Regions from separate parts of the Neobacillus sp. PVCKKU3 genome, predicted to be linked through region 1. Evidence: riboswitches for the same ligand, from Rfam matches in the RefSeq annotation. Region 1 holds a riboswitch; the other holds the start of a gene.
What was found. A riboswitch is a leader RNA that binds a small molecule or an ion and turns the genes downstream of it on or off. The one in region 1 is predicted to bind lysine.
Positions count from the first base shown of each region.

Region 2: linked by a shared signal. The riboswitch ahead of dapA (4-hydroxy-tetrahydrodipicolinate synthase) and the one ahead of ACNQGS_RS06625 (ABC transporter substrate-binding protein) in region 1 are both predicted to bind lysine.

Region 1 is NZ_JBLVQN010000007.1:34,025-42,182, reverse strand. It holds gene ACNQGS_RS06650 (sensor histidine kinase) at 1-333, opposite strand, end outside; gene ACNQGS_RS06645 (copper resistance CopC/CopD family protein) at 517-2,091, shown strand; gene ACNQGS_RS06640 (YcnI family copper-binding membrane protein) at 2,114-2,761, shown strand; gene ACNQGS_RS06635 (amino acid ABC transporter ATP-binding protein) at 2,916-3,638, opposite strand; gene ACNQGS_RS06630 (amino acid ABC transporter permease) at 3,635-4,318, opposite strand; gene ACNQGS_RS06625 (ABC transporter substrate-binding protein) at 4,418-5,212, opposite strand; lysine riboswitch at 5,281-5,465, opposite strand; gene ACNQGS_RS06620 (M20/M25/M40 family metallo-hydrolase) at 5,647-7,296, shown strand; gene ACNQGS_RS06615 (TVP38/TMEM64 family protein) at 7,392-7,937, shown strand; gene ACNQGS_RS06610 (immune inhibitor A domain-containing protein) at 7,985-8,158, opposite strand, start outside.
Region 2 is NZ_JBLVQN010000028.1:19,518-27,675, forward strand. It holds gene map (type I methionyl aminopeptidase) at 1-245, shown strand, start outside; gene ACNQGS_RS18375 (hypothetical protein) at 294-506, opposite strand; gene ACNQGS_RS18380 (ATP-binding protein) at 639-1,943, shown strand; gene ACNQGS_RS18385 (sulfite exporter TauE/SafE family protein) at 1,978-2,748, opposite strand; gene dapA (4-hydroxy-tetrahydrodipicolinate synthase) at 2,947-3,834, opposite strand; lysine riboswitch at 3,946-4,126, opposite strand; gene lipP1 (LipP1 family hormone-sensitive lipase) at 4,355-5,308, shown strand; gene ACNQGS_RS18400 (D-2-hydroxyacid dehydrogenase) at 5,407-6,339, shown strand; gene ACNQGS_RS18405 (NAD(P)-binding domain-containing protein) at 6,362-6,508, shown strand; gene ACNQGS_RS18410 (hypothetical protein) at 6,483-6,671, shown strand; gene curA (NADPH-dependent curcumin/dihydrocurcumin reductase) at 6,838-7,854, shown strand; gene ACNQGS_RS18420 (phosphatase PAP2 family protein) at 8,020-8,158, shown strand, end outside.

The DNA.
Region 1 (8,158 bases):
TGCTTCGTCAAGCTTTCCTTTTTTTAAATGAACCTTTAATAAAAACAGAGTTTGGGCAATACTGTCATGTAATTCCTTTGCCAACCTTTCTCTTTCTTCATAGATGGCCCGCATTTCCCTTTCAATGGTGATTCGTTTATTTTGTTTTTTCATTAAACGGAAAATCCAAAGGGCGAAAGCATATGAAATAAGAAAAGTTAGGATAGTAATTAAATAATTTCCAGTCTCCATCGATATTTTATGGAGCAGCTCACTATGACGAAAAAATTCAAAACCACCGATTAAAATAGTCGGGATTAGTGCGGTAAGAAACGGAAGAAAACGGTAGGACATTAAAGCTTCTCCTTTATAAACGGCATATCTGTTGATCATACTAACGATACAATACTGTGACGGTTTTATGAACACCTCAGACTGATTTTTTAAAAAATAGCCCCTAAGAGTCATATAAAAAAAAGGCTGAAAATCTTAATTTTATATTAGTAAACTTTTTAATAGTGGAAAAAGGGGGTGATGGTGATTTTAAAAAGATCCCTTCCCTATACCTTATTATTATGGGTGTTGTTGTTACTAGCAACACCACAGGCGGCATTTGCCCATGCTGTTTTGGAAAAGGCTGTACCGGCCCAAGATACCCACTTACAGTCTTCCCCAAAAGAAATTACTCTAGCGTTTAACGAAAGGTTGGAGAATGAATTTTTCGCGCTAAAAGTTTTCGGTGAGAACGGGAAAGAAATCGGCAGAACAAAAGCAAAGCTAAGTGCTGATAAAAAGGAATTGGACTTGAAATTACCAAAACTAGTAGACGGTAATTATACGGTATCCTACCAGGTGATTTCCGCGGACGGCCATCCTGTTAAAGGGTCTTACATATTTTCTGTTGGAGCAGGAGTTACTGGCAAAAGTAAGACTGCCCAGATTCAACAAGAGAATGAAGTATCACCTATAACATCAGCGGGACGGATTTTCTTTTATCTAGCCTTGCTTCTTACAACCGGATGGATTTGGTGGGGAGTATGGCTGAGAAAACAATGGGCGGAATCTGGAGAGTTAAAACGCAGTTATGAAAATAGGGCACTCCTTGCGTTATTGGTCCTTTTGCTTGCCAATATCGGATTTGGTGCCATCTCGGCAGTCGGGTACCTAGACAAATGGAACCTAAGTAACTTAACCGCCATGATGATGGATACAACAGCAGGTCTATCATGGATGATCACGACAATTTTATTGGTTCTTGGATTTTTCATATTGTTCCGTAACCCTTGGATAGATAGTGTCTGGGTATTGCTGATTCTTGCGGCTAAGAGTATCAACGGCCATGCGTTTGCCTTTGAACCAAGGCTCTTAACCGTTTCCTTGGACCTGCTTCATTTGCTGGCAGCAGCCATTTGGGCAGGCGGTTTGCTCTACATTTTGCTCTATTATAAAAAGTTTCAAGAACATGTCCAAAGGTTTTTAGGAGTATTTTCTACGGCGGCCCTTGTCAGTATGGTGGTGTTGATTGGAACAGGATTGATTTCTACATTTATGTATTTGCCAAAAATACAATACCTTTTAGATACACGGTGGGGCACCATGCTATTGGTTAAAACGGTTCTCGTTCTAGTCGTGATCGCTGTTGCCGGGACATTACGTTTTTATCTAAAAAAACAGGCGGAAGGAAATATTCGTAAACTGGTAAAGCTTGATTTTATTCTCATGCTAAGCATTGTATGTATTGTGGGGGTTCTTACCTACCTTAGTCCGATTCCGGAAAATAAGCCGTTATATTGGAATGAAAAAGTGGATGGAATGGATTTTACAACAAACATTTCACCTAAGGTGCCAGGTACCAACTCATTTATGGTGGAGGCGAATTCACATGAGAAAGGGCTTGGGATTAAACGAATAGAGCTTAATCTGATTTACAAAGACAATTCTGATGTCGCTCCGATTCATGTTCCGCTGGAGGTTTACAATCAAGGGAAATATGCCCATTTTATGACTGAGGGCAATTATCTGCCGTTCTCGGGAAACTGGACTGCGGAGGTCCGGATTTTGGATTCTGAGGATAATGAAAAGGTATACCATAAAGATTTTGTTGTTTATTAAAAAATAGATAGGAGAATTTAATATGAAAAAACTTTTAACATCTATGTTATCAATGATTGGGGCCTTATCTCTTTTTGCTGGAATCGCCAGTGCCCATGTTACTGTTCAGCCCAGTGAGACATCACAGGGGAAATATGAAGTATTCACGGTTAAAGTACCTTCAGAAAATGAACAGGTACCAACAACGAAAATTGAAGTGAAAATTCCAGATGATGTCGATGTGACTCGTTTTGAGCCAAAACCGGGCTGGAAATATGACCTTCAAAAGGATACGACGGGCAAAATCACAAGTGTTACTTGGACTACAGAAGGCGAAGGCTTATCACCTACAGAATTTGCAATGTTTAACATGTCCGGAAAAGTTGGCGACAAAGCCGAGAAAATTGTCTGGAAAGCCTACCAAACGTACCAGGATGGAAGTGTCGTAGAATGGGTAGGAGCAGCGGATGCGGACAAGCCTGCTTCAGTCACCGTTGTCCATCCGGCGGTTGCAGGAGATAATGGGCATGGTCATGGTGCTGCCCAAACCGAAAAAAAGGCGGACACTTCAGCTGGCCAAGATCAAAAAACGGAAGATGCAGCTTCATCGAACGTACCGCTCTACCTATCTATTGCAGCACTGATTGTAGGGTTAATTGCTTTAGTGGTTTCTTTTAAAAAGAAATCATAGGCTATCAAGTTTATAAAAAGCCCTTTGTTCGGACATTTCCTTCTGTTATCGAGGAGGTTTTGTCCGAAGTGTCGAAAGAAATAAAGGCTGTCGAGTTTTTCGACAGCCTGTACCTTTTTCTCTTAAAAAAATGAATTATTTCACCGTGATATTCTTATAAAATCTGGTTTAAAAACCTTTGTGTCCGCTCATGCTTTGGATTGGCGAAGATTTCACTTGGATGTCCTTCTTCTATTATATTGCCGTCAGCAAGCATTACGATCCGGCTTGCAACTTCTTTTGCAAAACCCATTTCGTGTGTCACGATGACCATTGTCATTCCTTCACGGGCTAAATCCTTCATTACTTGAAGTACCTCGCCCACAAGCTCAGGGTCCAATGCCGACGTTGGTTCGTCGAATAGCATCACTTTTGGCTCCATTGCCAATGCTCTGGCAATGGCTACACGCTGCTTTTGTCCGCCAGATAATTGGTCAGGGTAGAAGTTGGCTTTATCCTGCAGTCCTACTTTTTTCAGTAGGTCCATTGCTTTGGAGCGGGCCAGATCTTTAGAAACACCCTTTACATGAACAGGGGCCTCAATAATATTTTCTACCACGGTCATGTGCGGGAATAGGTTGAAATGCTGGAATACCATTCCTACTTTTTCCCTTATCTTATTTAGATTTGTTTTTGCAGGATTTATTTTTTCCGTATCGATGATAATGTCTCCGGCTTCTGCTGTCTCTAAAAAGTTTAAGCAGCGGAGAAGGGTGCTTTTCCCTGAACCACTCGCACCGATGAGGACAACAACCTCTTTTTCTTTTACGAGTAAATCTATATTTTTTAAAACGTGAAGTTCCCCGAAAGATTTTGATAGACTTTTAATTTCAATCATGCGGCTGCTGCCTCCTTCGGTCTACTGACATCCAACCTTTTCTCCAATCGGTTTGTAAACCAGGTGAAAATTAACACGATGATCAAATAATAGAGTCCGACAACAAAGTAGGTTTCAAATGGCATATAGTTTTCCCCTTGGACGGTAAGGGCAGTGTTGAATAAGTCTGTTACAGCAATATAGGCAACCAGGGAAGAATCCTTTAAGCTGATAATGAACTGATTCCCCAGCGGCGGGATGGCTCGTTTGAAGGCCTGTGGAAAAATAATTCTGCGCATTGCAAGCGGGTAGGACATCCCTAACGATCTGGCAGCTTCCATTTGACCGCGGTCGATCGATTGGACAGCCCCTCTGAAAATTTCCGCTATATACGCGCCGGTATGGATACTTAATGCAAGCGCACCGGCTGTAAAGCTGTCTAGGGTAAGAATATTAGCGATTCCATAATACAGGAACATGATTTGGACGATTAACGGGGTCCCGCGGATCAGCCCAATATAAATATCTGATATCCAATTAAGAAATTTGATAGAAGAGAGTTTTAAACCGGCAAAGATGATTCCAATGATTAATGCAAATAGTAGAGAAATAATTGTAATGGAAATCGTCATCCATGAGGCTTTCAAGAAGGCAACACCATGCTCACTTAGGATGCCGATTATATTTTGCAAAAAAGTCATGATTTCATTTCAACCTCCTTTGAAAAAACGTAAGCCCCAAGGAATGGAGCTTACGTTATCCAATTTTCCTATTTTTCCATCTTAAAGATGTGCGGGTGATTACTTTTTAAGTAAGTTTTCGTTGAACCATTTTTTGCTAATCTTTTCGTAAGTGCCATCTTTTTGCATGTCGTCAATGGCTTTGTTGATTTTATCAGCAAGTTCTTTGTTTCCCTCTGCTACTGCTACACTAACGCGGTCCTCATTTAGCAGGTCGCCAATCGCCTTGATTTTTAAACCCTTTTCGTTTTTGGCATTCAAACCGACGATTTTATCAGTAATAACGGCATCTAAACGGCCAATTGCCAAGTCCTGAAGAGCATTAACATCGGATGGATATCCTTTTACTTGATCGGATAGTTCAAGGGCCATATCCTTCCAGGTGCTTGCCTGGATGACACCAATTGTTTTTCCCTTTAAATCATCTTTTGAAGTAATAGTGCTGTTGTTATCAGCAACAAAAATTTGGGCGCCTGATAAATAATATGGATTTGTGAAGTCTACTTGCTTATCACGCTCAGGTGTTGCTGTCATACTCCCGATAATCGCATCGTATTTTTTTGCTTTTAATCCTTGGATGATGGTTTCCCATTGGTTTGTTACAGGATTTGCTTTTACACCAATTCTTTTAGCAATCTCATTTCCAATCTCTACGTCAAAACCTGTTAATTTGTCATCCTTCTTAAAGTTTAATGGCGGATATTGCCCGCTCATCGCAAACGACAATGTGCCCTCTTTAATTAGGCCTAAATCTTCACCCTTTGCCTGGTTTGTTTTAGCTGTTTCCTTCGACCCGCATGCTGCTAAAATCACAAGTAATGCAGAAATTACTAATATCATAAGTTTTCTCATGATGCTTCCCCCTTTTTAATATAAAAAGCACCGTCCATGTGACGGTGCCTGACACCCTCATTAAAAGCTTTGAATTAGATAGTTCTCCACAATTCTTAGATGAATTGTGACAGTTCTGCCCCATTTCGAGTACAGCCCCAGCTCTCTGAAAACAGTGATTTCAGAGGCTTCGGCGATTTATCCTTTTTCCTATTTTCATAGATTTCACTGAATCTCTAATAGGATACTTATATAAATCGCGACCTCTACCTCATCTCAAAAGCTTAAAGATGAGGAATTATTATTCATTTCGCAATATTAGTATAAATAAATATTTATACATAGGCAAGTATAATTTTTCTAGAATACTTAATCTATTACAAAAGACTTGACGTAAAATTGTTATTTGGTATACATTTTTCTACAATACTAAAATTTTTAAAAAAGGGGTCAGAATGATGCTGCAATGCCGTGAGGATGTATTGGCATTCACGAATCAGCTCGTGAATATAGAAAGTATCGTGAACACAACGGGTGAAAAAACAATTGCCCATTCTTTATATACATTTATTTCTTCTTTTCCTTATTTTTCAAAAAATCCTTCTTACGTTACGATGCCTCAAACCATTCATGATGAACATGAAAGATATAATGTCTTGGCATTTGTCAAAGGCACAAAAGGGAATAGCAGCCGTACGGTCATTTTGATGGGACACATGGACACGGTTGGCATTGATGACTTTAATCACCTAAAAGAACATGCGTGTTTTCCGGATCAACTAATGGATGCGTTAAAGAGGGAGGAACTGCCTGCGTCGGCGAAAGAGCATTTAGAATCGGGCGACTGGCTGTTTGGCAGAGGCGTGCTCGATATGAAAAGCGGAGTCGCCAGCCATCTTTATCTATTAAAATATTATTCTGAGCATCCCGAAGAGCTTGATGGAAATATTGTCTTATTGGCAGAATGTGATGAAGAGGACAGCTCTCACGGAGTTTTATCTGCCTTAAAGACCCTGAAAAGCTGGAAACAGGAGCATGGTTTTGAATACGTTGCGGCGATCAATTCCGATTTTGTCTCCCCGCGCTTTGCAGGAGATGAGAATCGCTATATCTATATGGGGACAGTGGGCAAGCTTTTACCATCGTTTTTCATTACAGGTGCGGAAACGCATGTAGGCTCATGCTTTGAAGGGCTAGACCCTAACTTTATCGCGGCGGAGCTGACCAAGCAGATTGATTACAATCCTGAGCTTTGCAACGAAGCCTTTGGTGAAATCACGGTTCCGCCTGTTTCTTTAAAACAAACAGACCTGAAACCGTCTTATACCGTTCAGACCGCGTTGGCGGCCTATGTATACTACAATTTCTTCATTCATTCCTGGTCTCCGAAGGATGTCCTGGTGAAATTAAAAGAGCAGGCTCGAATTGCATTTGAAAACGCCTTGAATGCTTTTGATGAAAGATATAAGCAGTTTAGCAGCTTAAGCGGCGAACCATATTTCAAACATCCTTGGCAGCCAAGGGTGTTCACATATGAAGAAATGGAACGACAGTTGGTTATGGAGCACGGTGATACCTTTATCACGCATATGAATCAATTTAAAGAGAGTTTATTAGAGGATAAGGAACTGGATACCCGCATGTTTGCAGCAAGGGTCGTAGAAGAGGCGTGGAACTGGATGAAGGACAAAAATCCTGCCATTATTCTTTTCTATTCATCCCTTTATTCTCCAAGAATCGAGCTGTCAGGCAAGACAGAGCCGGAACAGGCCTTGATCGATGCGTTAAATCAAGCAGTGGAATCGATTCAGCCCGCCTATCCACATCCGATTGTAACGCGGAATTTCTTCCCGTATATCTCTGATATGAGCTTTGTTGCGCTAAGCGATGACGAAGCAGGCATAGAGGCTGTTTCCAATAATAATCCTGGCTGGGGAACAAAGCATTATGTGGAGTACCAAGACATCCGCGACTTAAATGTGCCGGTTATCAATATTGGCCCTTATGGACTAGATGCCCATAAAAAGCTTGAAAGAATGGAAATGACCTATTCACTTGAAGTGGTGCCGAACCTGACTAATCTTGTTATCCGAAATTTATTAAAATAATGAAACTGGGTGTCCTGTGGGACGCCCTATATTTTTTTGCCGGTAAATTATAAAATGGAAGAATGTTATAAGGAACGATCTGATCGGAGGAACAGATGGAGGCGCACATATTAGCTTGGTTTGAAAACAGCGGCACATTTGCAATATGGCTAAGTATCTTGTTGAATATCATCATTAGTTTCTTAGGGGTTGTTCCGAGCGTTTTTCTAACTGCGGCCAACATCACTTTCTTCGGATTTGACCAAGGTCTGTTAATTTCGATTCTTGGTGAGGCCTTTGGAGCCATAATTAGTTTTTATTTATATAGAAAAGGTATAAACAGGGTAAAAAATAAGATTTCGATTAAAAATAAATTTTTAGAAAGATTGCAAAATACGCAGGGTGTGGAAGCATTTTTTCTGATAATCGCACTTAGGATTTTACCTTTTATCCCTTCTGGAGTGGTGACGCTTGTTAGTGCCGGAAGCAAGGTGGGGATCGTTAATTTTTCCATCGCCAGCACGCTTGGAAAAATTCCTGCCCTATTAATAGAGGCTTACTCCGTGAAGCAGGTTTTGAATTGGAGTTTGCAAGGGAAAATCATCTTAGGTTTACTTTCATTTTTTATGGTTGTTACTTTGATAAAAAGGTTTAGAAAATAAGACAAGGGTTCCTACGAATAAAGTGCAGGATACCCTTGTTTGTTTTCTTATTTAAAGATTAATACTTTTCCAACTGTGCCGTCAGCACTTTCTCCAACTACACGGAATTTTAATCCGTAGTTTGGTATGTTACGGCCAGCATCGACAAGGCCTGGATTGCTGTAGTCGGACTTGTCATCGAATAGCGGGTTGCGCTGGGTGAAGTTGTCGGTTAACGTAAA
Region 2 (8,158 bases), on a different contig from region 1:
GACATGGAATTGGACGGAGAATTCACGAACGTCCAGACCATATCTACAATTACCATGAGCCATGGGATGATGAGCTTTTAAAAGAAGGAATGGTCATTGCCTTTGAACCGTTTATTTCTACTCATGAGGAAGAGGTTTATGAAAAAGGAGACGGCTGGACCTACATTACGGAAAAAAGCTTTGTCGCTCAAATCGAACATACGTTGATTCTGACGAAAAATGGGCCGATCATAGTAACTAAATAGGAGCGAACGTTAAAAGGATAACCCTTGGAGAAGAGTTATCCTTTTTTCTTATTGATTTTTCTTGTTTTGCCTAGCAGCACTCTTACGCTCTTTTTTACTTAAAGTTGATTCGGAGCCAAATTCGGCATCGTTGCTGCCAGTATGCGGCTGTTTTCGATTGTCGTTACGATTCGTCATGGCTTCTCCTTTCATATATGTACCTTTGTAAATTTGGCTTTCTAGCCATTCATATATTGCAAATATCTTTGAAGAAATATTCATTCTATTTTAATTGAACAGTAAGGCAGGCAAAATTTCCCTTTAATTACTAGTATGATAAATGCTATAATAAATGGGTTGTGTTTCTTCTATTTGTAACTTGGAAATGCACAAAACTTGAAGGGGCTGCCTGTAATGGAATTTGTTTATATTAATCACAATGTTTTAGATAATGTGTTTTATATAATTGTCAGTCTGTTAATGTTTTTTGTGCTAGTTGATAACGTCAAAAAATTTAAACAGTATCAAAAAACCCTTCTGACAGCCTGCATGAGTTTACCTATCATATTTTGTATGAAATTCCCGATTTACATTGACGAGTATTGTGTACATGATTTAAGGCAAATTCCAGTATTTATTGGAACACTTTATGGCGGATGGCCAGTCGGGGCTGTTCTATTGGTGATTATGTTAACATCCCGCTTTGCCATTTACGGAATGAATGGTATTACATTAGTTGTATATATTGTGATCTTTGTGGCAACAGCCCTATTTTCAGGAAGATTTAATAGGTTTAATCGAAAAAATAAATTAATCAGTTCCGTATTGCTGACCATTGTCCTTGAGGTTCTTACGACTTATGTCGCCTTATGGATGTCTGATGTTTTCGTTGTGACAGAAGCATACATTTTTTATTTTATTATTCTGCCTCCTATTCTTATGTTTTTTATGGTATATATCATTGAATTATTGTCTGATGCTATGTATATCCGATCAAAAATAGTTAAGTTTGAAAAAATGGAAGTTGTCAGCCAATTGGCGGCAAGTATTTCACACGAAGTTCGAAATCCTTTAACCGTTGTAAAAGGATTTATGGAATTGCTGAAATCTCCTAGTCTATCTCTAGACGAGAAGAAACGCTATATTGAACATATAGAAAGAGAACTTCATAATGCGGAATCGATTATTAGTGATTACTTGGCCTTCGCAAAACCAGCAATTGAAAAAGTAGAACCACTTCTAGTCGAACAAGAGATCCGCAATGTCATTGATATCATGAATCCTTTAGCAAAAATGAGTTCCGTGATTATTACAGATAACCTTGGTCAAGGAACTGTTCAAGGGAATAAGAATTATTTTCGCCAATGCTTTTTAAACTTAATAAAAAATGCAATCGAAGCAATGCCAAACGGCGGGGAGCTTCATGTAGTTTCAGCGCTTGAAAAAAATAATGTCACCGTTAAAATTGTTGATACCGGTGTCGGCATGAGCAAAGAGCAAATAAACCGCTTCGGTGAGCCATACTACAGCAGTAAAACAAAGGGTACAGGATTAGGTTCCATGGTCGCGGTGAAAACCATTCAGACAATGAACGGAAAGCTTGATATTGAGAGTATCTTAAATGTCGGAACGACCATTACCATCACATTACCTGCCTTTATAACAGAATATAAAATGGTTCAGATGGATAGCCATTTAAAGTTAGAAACTGAATTATAACAAAAAAGAGCTTAAACGTTTAAGCTCTTTTTTATTATAATCCAATAAGTTTTAACGCGCTAAAAATGATGACCGCTGAGATGACCGTACGAAGGGGCTTTGTTGGTACTTTTGAAGATAAGGTACTCCCTACTAACACGCCCGGGATTGACCCGATTAACAGGTTCCCTACAAGCATATAATTGACAGTTCCGGCATTCGCGTGAAGGAGTCCGGCAACAGTCACTAATAAAAAGGCATGGGCTATATCGGTGCCAACTAGCTCAGATCCTTTCAAGCGGTAGAGATATAGCATGGCAAGGGCAAATAATGATCCTGATCCAATTGAAGTCAGGCCGACAATAAAGCCGAAACCGGCACCGATTAAAATTGTTAATGTTCGTTTTTCCTCAATCGGCCTTATTTGCCAGCGGTTCGGCCTGATTTTATTATCAAAAAATGTCTTAATTAAAATGGCTGTGGCCACTAAAATAAGGACATAGCCAAGTCCATGTTTGATAATTTGTTCTTGATTGTGGAAATATTTTTCAAAAACCTGAAGGATGAGAATGGCTCCTGTTGCACTTGGGACACTTCCGATTGCAAGATACTTCATGAGTTTAAAGTTAATCGTTTTCTGTCTCCAATGCTGAATGACTCCAAACAGTTTGGTAATGGAGTTGTAAACTAGGTCCGTTCCCACCGCAATGGAAGGCTGAATTCCGACCATGATGAGCACCGGGGTTAACAATGCTGCCCCTCCAACCCCTGTTAAACCTACCAATAACCCAACTAATAATCCCATTAAGGCAATTCCTATGCTCATGTTGGGGGCCTCCTTCTTTTGTGACTAATTCCGAGTAAATATATGTGAATTATAGAGTTTGAAGAAGGTTTTGTAAACACTTTTCTGAATTTATTAAAGAAATATTTTTGCAGTGAGGATGGGGGGAAGCAGAAATTAAAAAAAGCAGGACAAATCGAACGGGAGCCCGCTCGATTTGTCCTGCTTTCGGGTATCACTCTAAATAACTTCCAGTTCGCTATTCTGCAATAGGACATTCTGAAGTGTTCTGGTTTCCTCTTCGTTTAAAGGAATTAACGGCAAGCGCAGACCGCCGGTATGGATCCCTTTCATATTTAAAGCTGCTTTTACAGGTGCTGGGCTTGGTGCTGCAAATAAAGCTTTCATAATTGGCAGTAATTCACGGTGTGCAGCAGCAGCGCCTGCTAAATCCCCATTTTTAAAGCGTGACACCATATCTTGCATTTCATTCCCGATAATATGAGATGCAACGGAAATCACACCAACGCCGCCAATCGAAAGCACCGGCAAGGTCATTCCATCATCACCGCTGTATAAAGAAAAGTCATCAGCAGTTTGTTTAATAATTTCGGCCATGTCATCCAAGTGGCCGCTAGCTTCCTTAACCGCTACAATATTAGGAATCTGAGAAAGGCGGATAACCGTTTCAGCAGATATATTGACGACACTGCGTCCTGGAATATTATAAAGCATTACCGGAAGAGAAGTAGATTCAGCAATCGCTTTAAAATGCTGATACATGCCTTCCTGGGATGGTTTATTATAGTATGGGGCAACAAGCATGATGCCGTCTACACCGACTTCTTCTGCTAGCTTTGTTAGACTGATTGAGGCTCTTGTGTTGTTTGAGCCAGTCCCTGCAATAACGGGAACTCTCCCGTCCGCAACTTCAACCACAAATTTAAATAAAGCCACTTTTTCCTCAGTTGATAAGGTAGGGGACTCACCGGTTGTTCCACAAACCACCAACCCGTCAGTACCATTCGCTAATAAATAATTTACTAAATCTCTCGTCGCATTAAAATCAATTTCGCCATCCTGATCAAACGGAGTCACCATTGCTGTTAAAACTTGGCCAAAGTACATAAATTTCACCCTTTTAAAATTATTTTTAAAAAGAGGTAGGCCAAACGCAAAAAGCAGCTGCGGGAAAGGCCCAACAGCTGCATCAGAAACGTTAATTTTACAAGTTCCCCTGCGTGAGATAGCCCTCCATATAGTTTCCTATATGACAATTCTGTATTTATTAAATAACAGAACCAGCTCCCGGAACAATGAGATCCTCAGAAGCTTCGGCAAATTCCCCTTTCCGCCACCGTCAACGGGTCCCATTACCCTTGGATGGTTTACTGATGGTCTTTGCGCCTCTATCCTCACTTCATAAGGTATGAAGTAAGAAGTATGTAATTAAAATTAATATAACAGAATATTCCTATTTGTTCAAGGGGTTTTTATAAAAAATACTAAAATCGTATATTTACTGATAGTTATATAGAAACTGGGTATCATCATATATAAGTAAAGGAAATCACTGGTAAACTTGACGGAAGATAGCAACGATGCGATTTCTCCTCATAATCTTTTAAAATACGAGAGGAGTTTTTGGATGACATTTAGACCATATGTAGAGCAATTTCTAGCTGGAAACCCATTAGGAGAGCTCAACACAACGGATGATCTAATCAATTATCGAGGGGCGGCTTTAGCATTTCTGCCGCCGGAAAACGAAAGACCACAGGTACAATCCATTGAAAATCGTACCATTGATGGGTCTAAAGGGCAGGAAGTACCTATTCGTATCTATACGCCAGCCGGTGAAGGTCCGTTTCCGTTGTTCCTTTTTTTCCATGGCGGCGGATTTGTCGTTGGTGATGTAGAAAGCTATGATGTGCTGGGCCGATTATTAACCATTCACACCGGTGCAAAAGTTATTTCGGTTGATTATCGATTAGCGCCTGAACATCCATTCCCAGCAGCCCCTGAGGATTGTTATGCAGCGGTAATATGGGCTGCTGAGCATGCGTCTGAGTTAAATGGCATTCCAAATAATATTATTGTCGGCGGCGACAGTGCCGGAGGAGCTTTATCGGCTGCGGTGACTTTAATGGCGCGAGACCTGCAGGGGCCGAAAATCGCTAAACAAATCTTAATGTATCCCGTTATCGATTTCCATCCATTAGATGGTTCCTCCATCTACCCATCCTATTCGGAAAATGCCGATGGGTATGGGGTAACAAACACTCATATGAGACTTTTCTGGGATTTATATCTTGAAAAAGAAGAGGACCGAAAGCATCCATATGCATCACCAATCAAAGCAGAGGATCTAAGCGGTCTGCCGTCGGCGCTGGTTTTAACGGCGGAGTATGATGTGCTGCGAGATGAGGGGGAAATGTATGCAAAGCGGTTACGTGATGCGGGCGTTCCAGTAACCGCTAAACGCTTTGAGGGTATGGTCCATGGTTTCCTGCAATTTTTTGCGGACCAGGATGTAGCTGTGGAGTCCTTTGATTTGATGAAGGAATTTGTTCATCAAATAGCACCAGCAGCTTCCAAATAATGAGGTAGAGAGCAGGGGATTTACAGCCTTGCTCTTCTTTTTTGAGTTTTTTCCCAATTATCCTTAAAATGGAGTTAATGTTGAAGAGGTGAATTATTGTGAAAATCGAAAATATTTTAATTGTCAGCCCCATGTATAAGGAGCTTCGGGCATACATCCAAAATGCGGGCGTCCAAAAAAATTTCCGTTATATTCCGGAGGATGAAGCCACTCAGGAGAATTTGAAATGGGCGGATGCACTTGTATCTTTTAATCTTAAATCGGATTACGATTACAGTCATTTAAAATGGGTGCACTCGCTCGGTGCGGGAGTTGACCGCTTTTTATATAAAAAGACCTGGGACGATCGTGTACTTTTAACAAGGACAGTTTGTACGTTTGGTCAAAGAATCGGAGAGTATTGCTTAAGCTACATATTAAGAGACTTACAATGTCACGAGGAGTTTCGGGAATTACAGCTGCAGAAAAAATGGCGGCAACGGACTCCGAAGCTATTAAATGAACTCAAAGTGATGGTCTATGGAACCGGTGAAATTGGGCAGGCTGTCGCCAAGCTTTTGTCTGGTTTCGGAGTGGAGGTTTACGGCGTCTCCCAAAGTGGAAAAGAAAAAGAGTATTTTAAAGAGGCTATGACTGTTGAATCTCATTTTACCATCCTAGGGGAAATGGATGTGATTATCAACACGATGCCGCTGACGGAAGAAACGGCTGGTTTTTTTAATAGTCAAGTTTTTCAAAAAGTAACAAACGCCGGTTTTATTAATGTAGGGCGGGGAGCATCGGTGGATGAAGAATCATTGCTGCAAGCTTTGGAAGACGGGCAGGTCCGTTATGCTGTCCTGGATGTATTTACACAGGAGCCGCTGCCGGAAAATCAACCATTATGGATACATCCTGGCGTACTGATTACCCCTCATATTTCAGCGGTAACGACACCTGAAGAAGGGGCGGCGTGTTTTTTGGATACACTCAGAAACTTGGAAGAAAATAAACCTCTTAACAATATAGTAGATACCAATAAGGGATATTAGAATAACAGGAGTATGAACGAAAATGACACGAGTAATCGGCTTTATTGGCCTTGGAAATATGGGAGAGCCTATGGTCATGAATTTATTGAAGGCTGGTTTTCAGGTGAAGGTTTACAATCGAACTCCCGAGAAAACCAAGGCAGTTGTGGAAGCTGGCGCTTGGTCTTAAAGATTGCAACCTAGTTTTGGGGGAAGCAAACTCGACCCAGACACCGATGCCGTTAGCGGGTCTATTACATAACCGCCTGCTCGCCTCAGTGGCCAAAAATCGCGGAAATCAGGATTGGGCTGCACTTGCTAGAATTGCTCTTGAAAAAGCGGGATTGGAATAACAGGGTGCAGCGAAGGATATTGCCGAAATAGTAAGAAAAATAGGATAAATTGAAGGTATACGCGCATTAATTTTGTGTTCTGGCAGGAGAATGGCCGTAAAAGTAGAACATTATAATCAAGCACCTAGAATTGCTTCTTGGAGTAGATAAAACAGGGAGTGGTTAGATGACAAACCTTTTGAACAGAAAAATTTTATTGGCTAGTCGGCCAGTAGGAATGCCAGATGAAAGCAATTTTGAATTTATTGAGGTGAATTTTCCTGAACTTCAGGATGGTGAAGTGCTAATACGGTCACTATATTTGTCTGTTGACCCTTATATGAGAGGCCGGATGTCGGATGCCAAATCTTATGCCAAGCCATATGAAGTAGGTCAGCCATTTAAAGGCGGGGTCGTTGGAAAAGTAATCGAATCGAAAAATTCTCGGTTTGAAGTGGGGCAGTATGTAGATGGCATTATGGAATGGGCTGAGTATAACGTTTCTGATGGAAGCGGTCTTCGCAGACTTAACCCAGAATTGGCACCTGTGACTACTGCACTGCATGTGCTCGGAATGCCTGGATTAACTGCTTATTTTGGATTGTTATACATAGGGGAGCCGAAGGAAGGGGAAACGGTCGTCGTTTCAGGAGCATCTGGAGCTGTTGGAACAGTTGTCGGTCAAATCGCTAAATTAAAAGGCTGCCGAGTCGTTGGTATTGCAGGCGGAGACGATAAATGCGCCTATTTAACAGATGAACTAGGTTTTGATGCTGCGATTAACTATAAAACAGCAGACAACCTTCGCAAAGCATTGAAGGAAGCCTGCCCTAACGGTGTCGATGTTTATTTCGACAATGTTGGGGGTACTGTAAGCGATGCGGTGATGTCCTTAATTAACTTCCAGTCCAGAACCGCCATTTGCGGACAAATCTCTCAATATAATGCGGATAAGCTGCCTATCGGTCCAAGAGTGGCTGGTCAGTTGTTGACAACCAGTTCCTTGATGAAGGGCTTCATTGTTTCTGACTATGCCCAGCACAACAAGGAAGGCTTAACACAGCTAACCCAGTGGGTAAGGGAAGGAAAAATCAAATACCGTGAAACGATTGTCGAAGGCTTTGATAACACTGTAGATGCCTTCCTAGGACTTTTCCGCGGTGACAACATTGGTAAACAGCTGGTGAAAGTGGCTGAGGAATAAAGAAGAAAAGAAGTGTCCCTTTTGGGGCACTTTTTGTGTTTTGCCCGGAGCGGGTATAAAACGGTATTAGAAGTAACAAACAAGTTGCCTATTTTACCCGAAGCTTTATGATATAAACAGAAATAGGGTAAAATAAAGGAAATTTTATCGGTGAGGTTACCAGCAATGAACTTGAAGTTTCAGCTAACACGCGCATTCATCATAAGTGTCATCTCCCTTGCAGCCTTTGCATTGATGGCAACGCTTATCGAGGCTCATAAGATTGTCCAATTTGATAGCACCATAATAAATTCGGTTCAGGGAC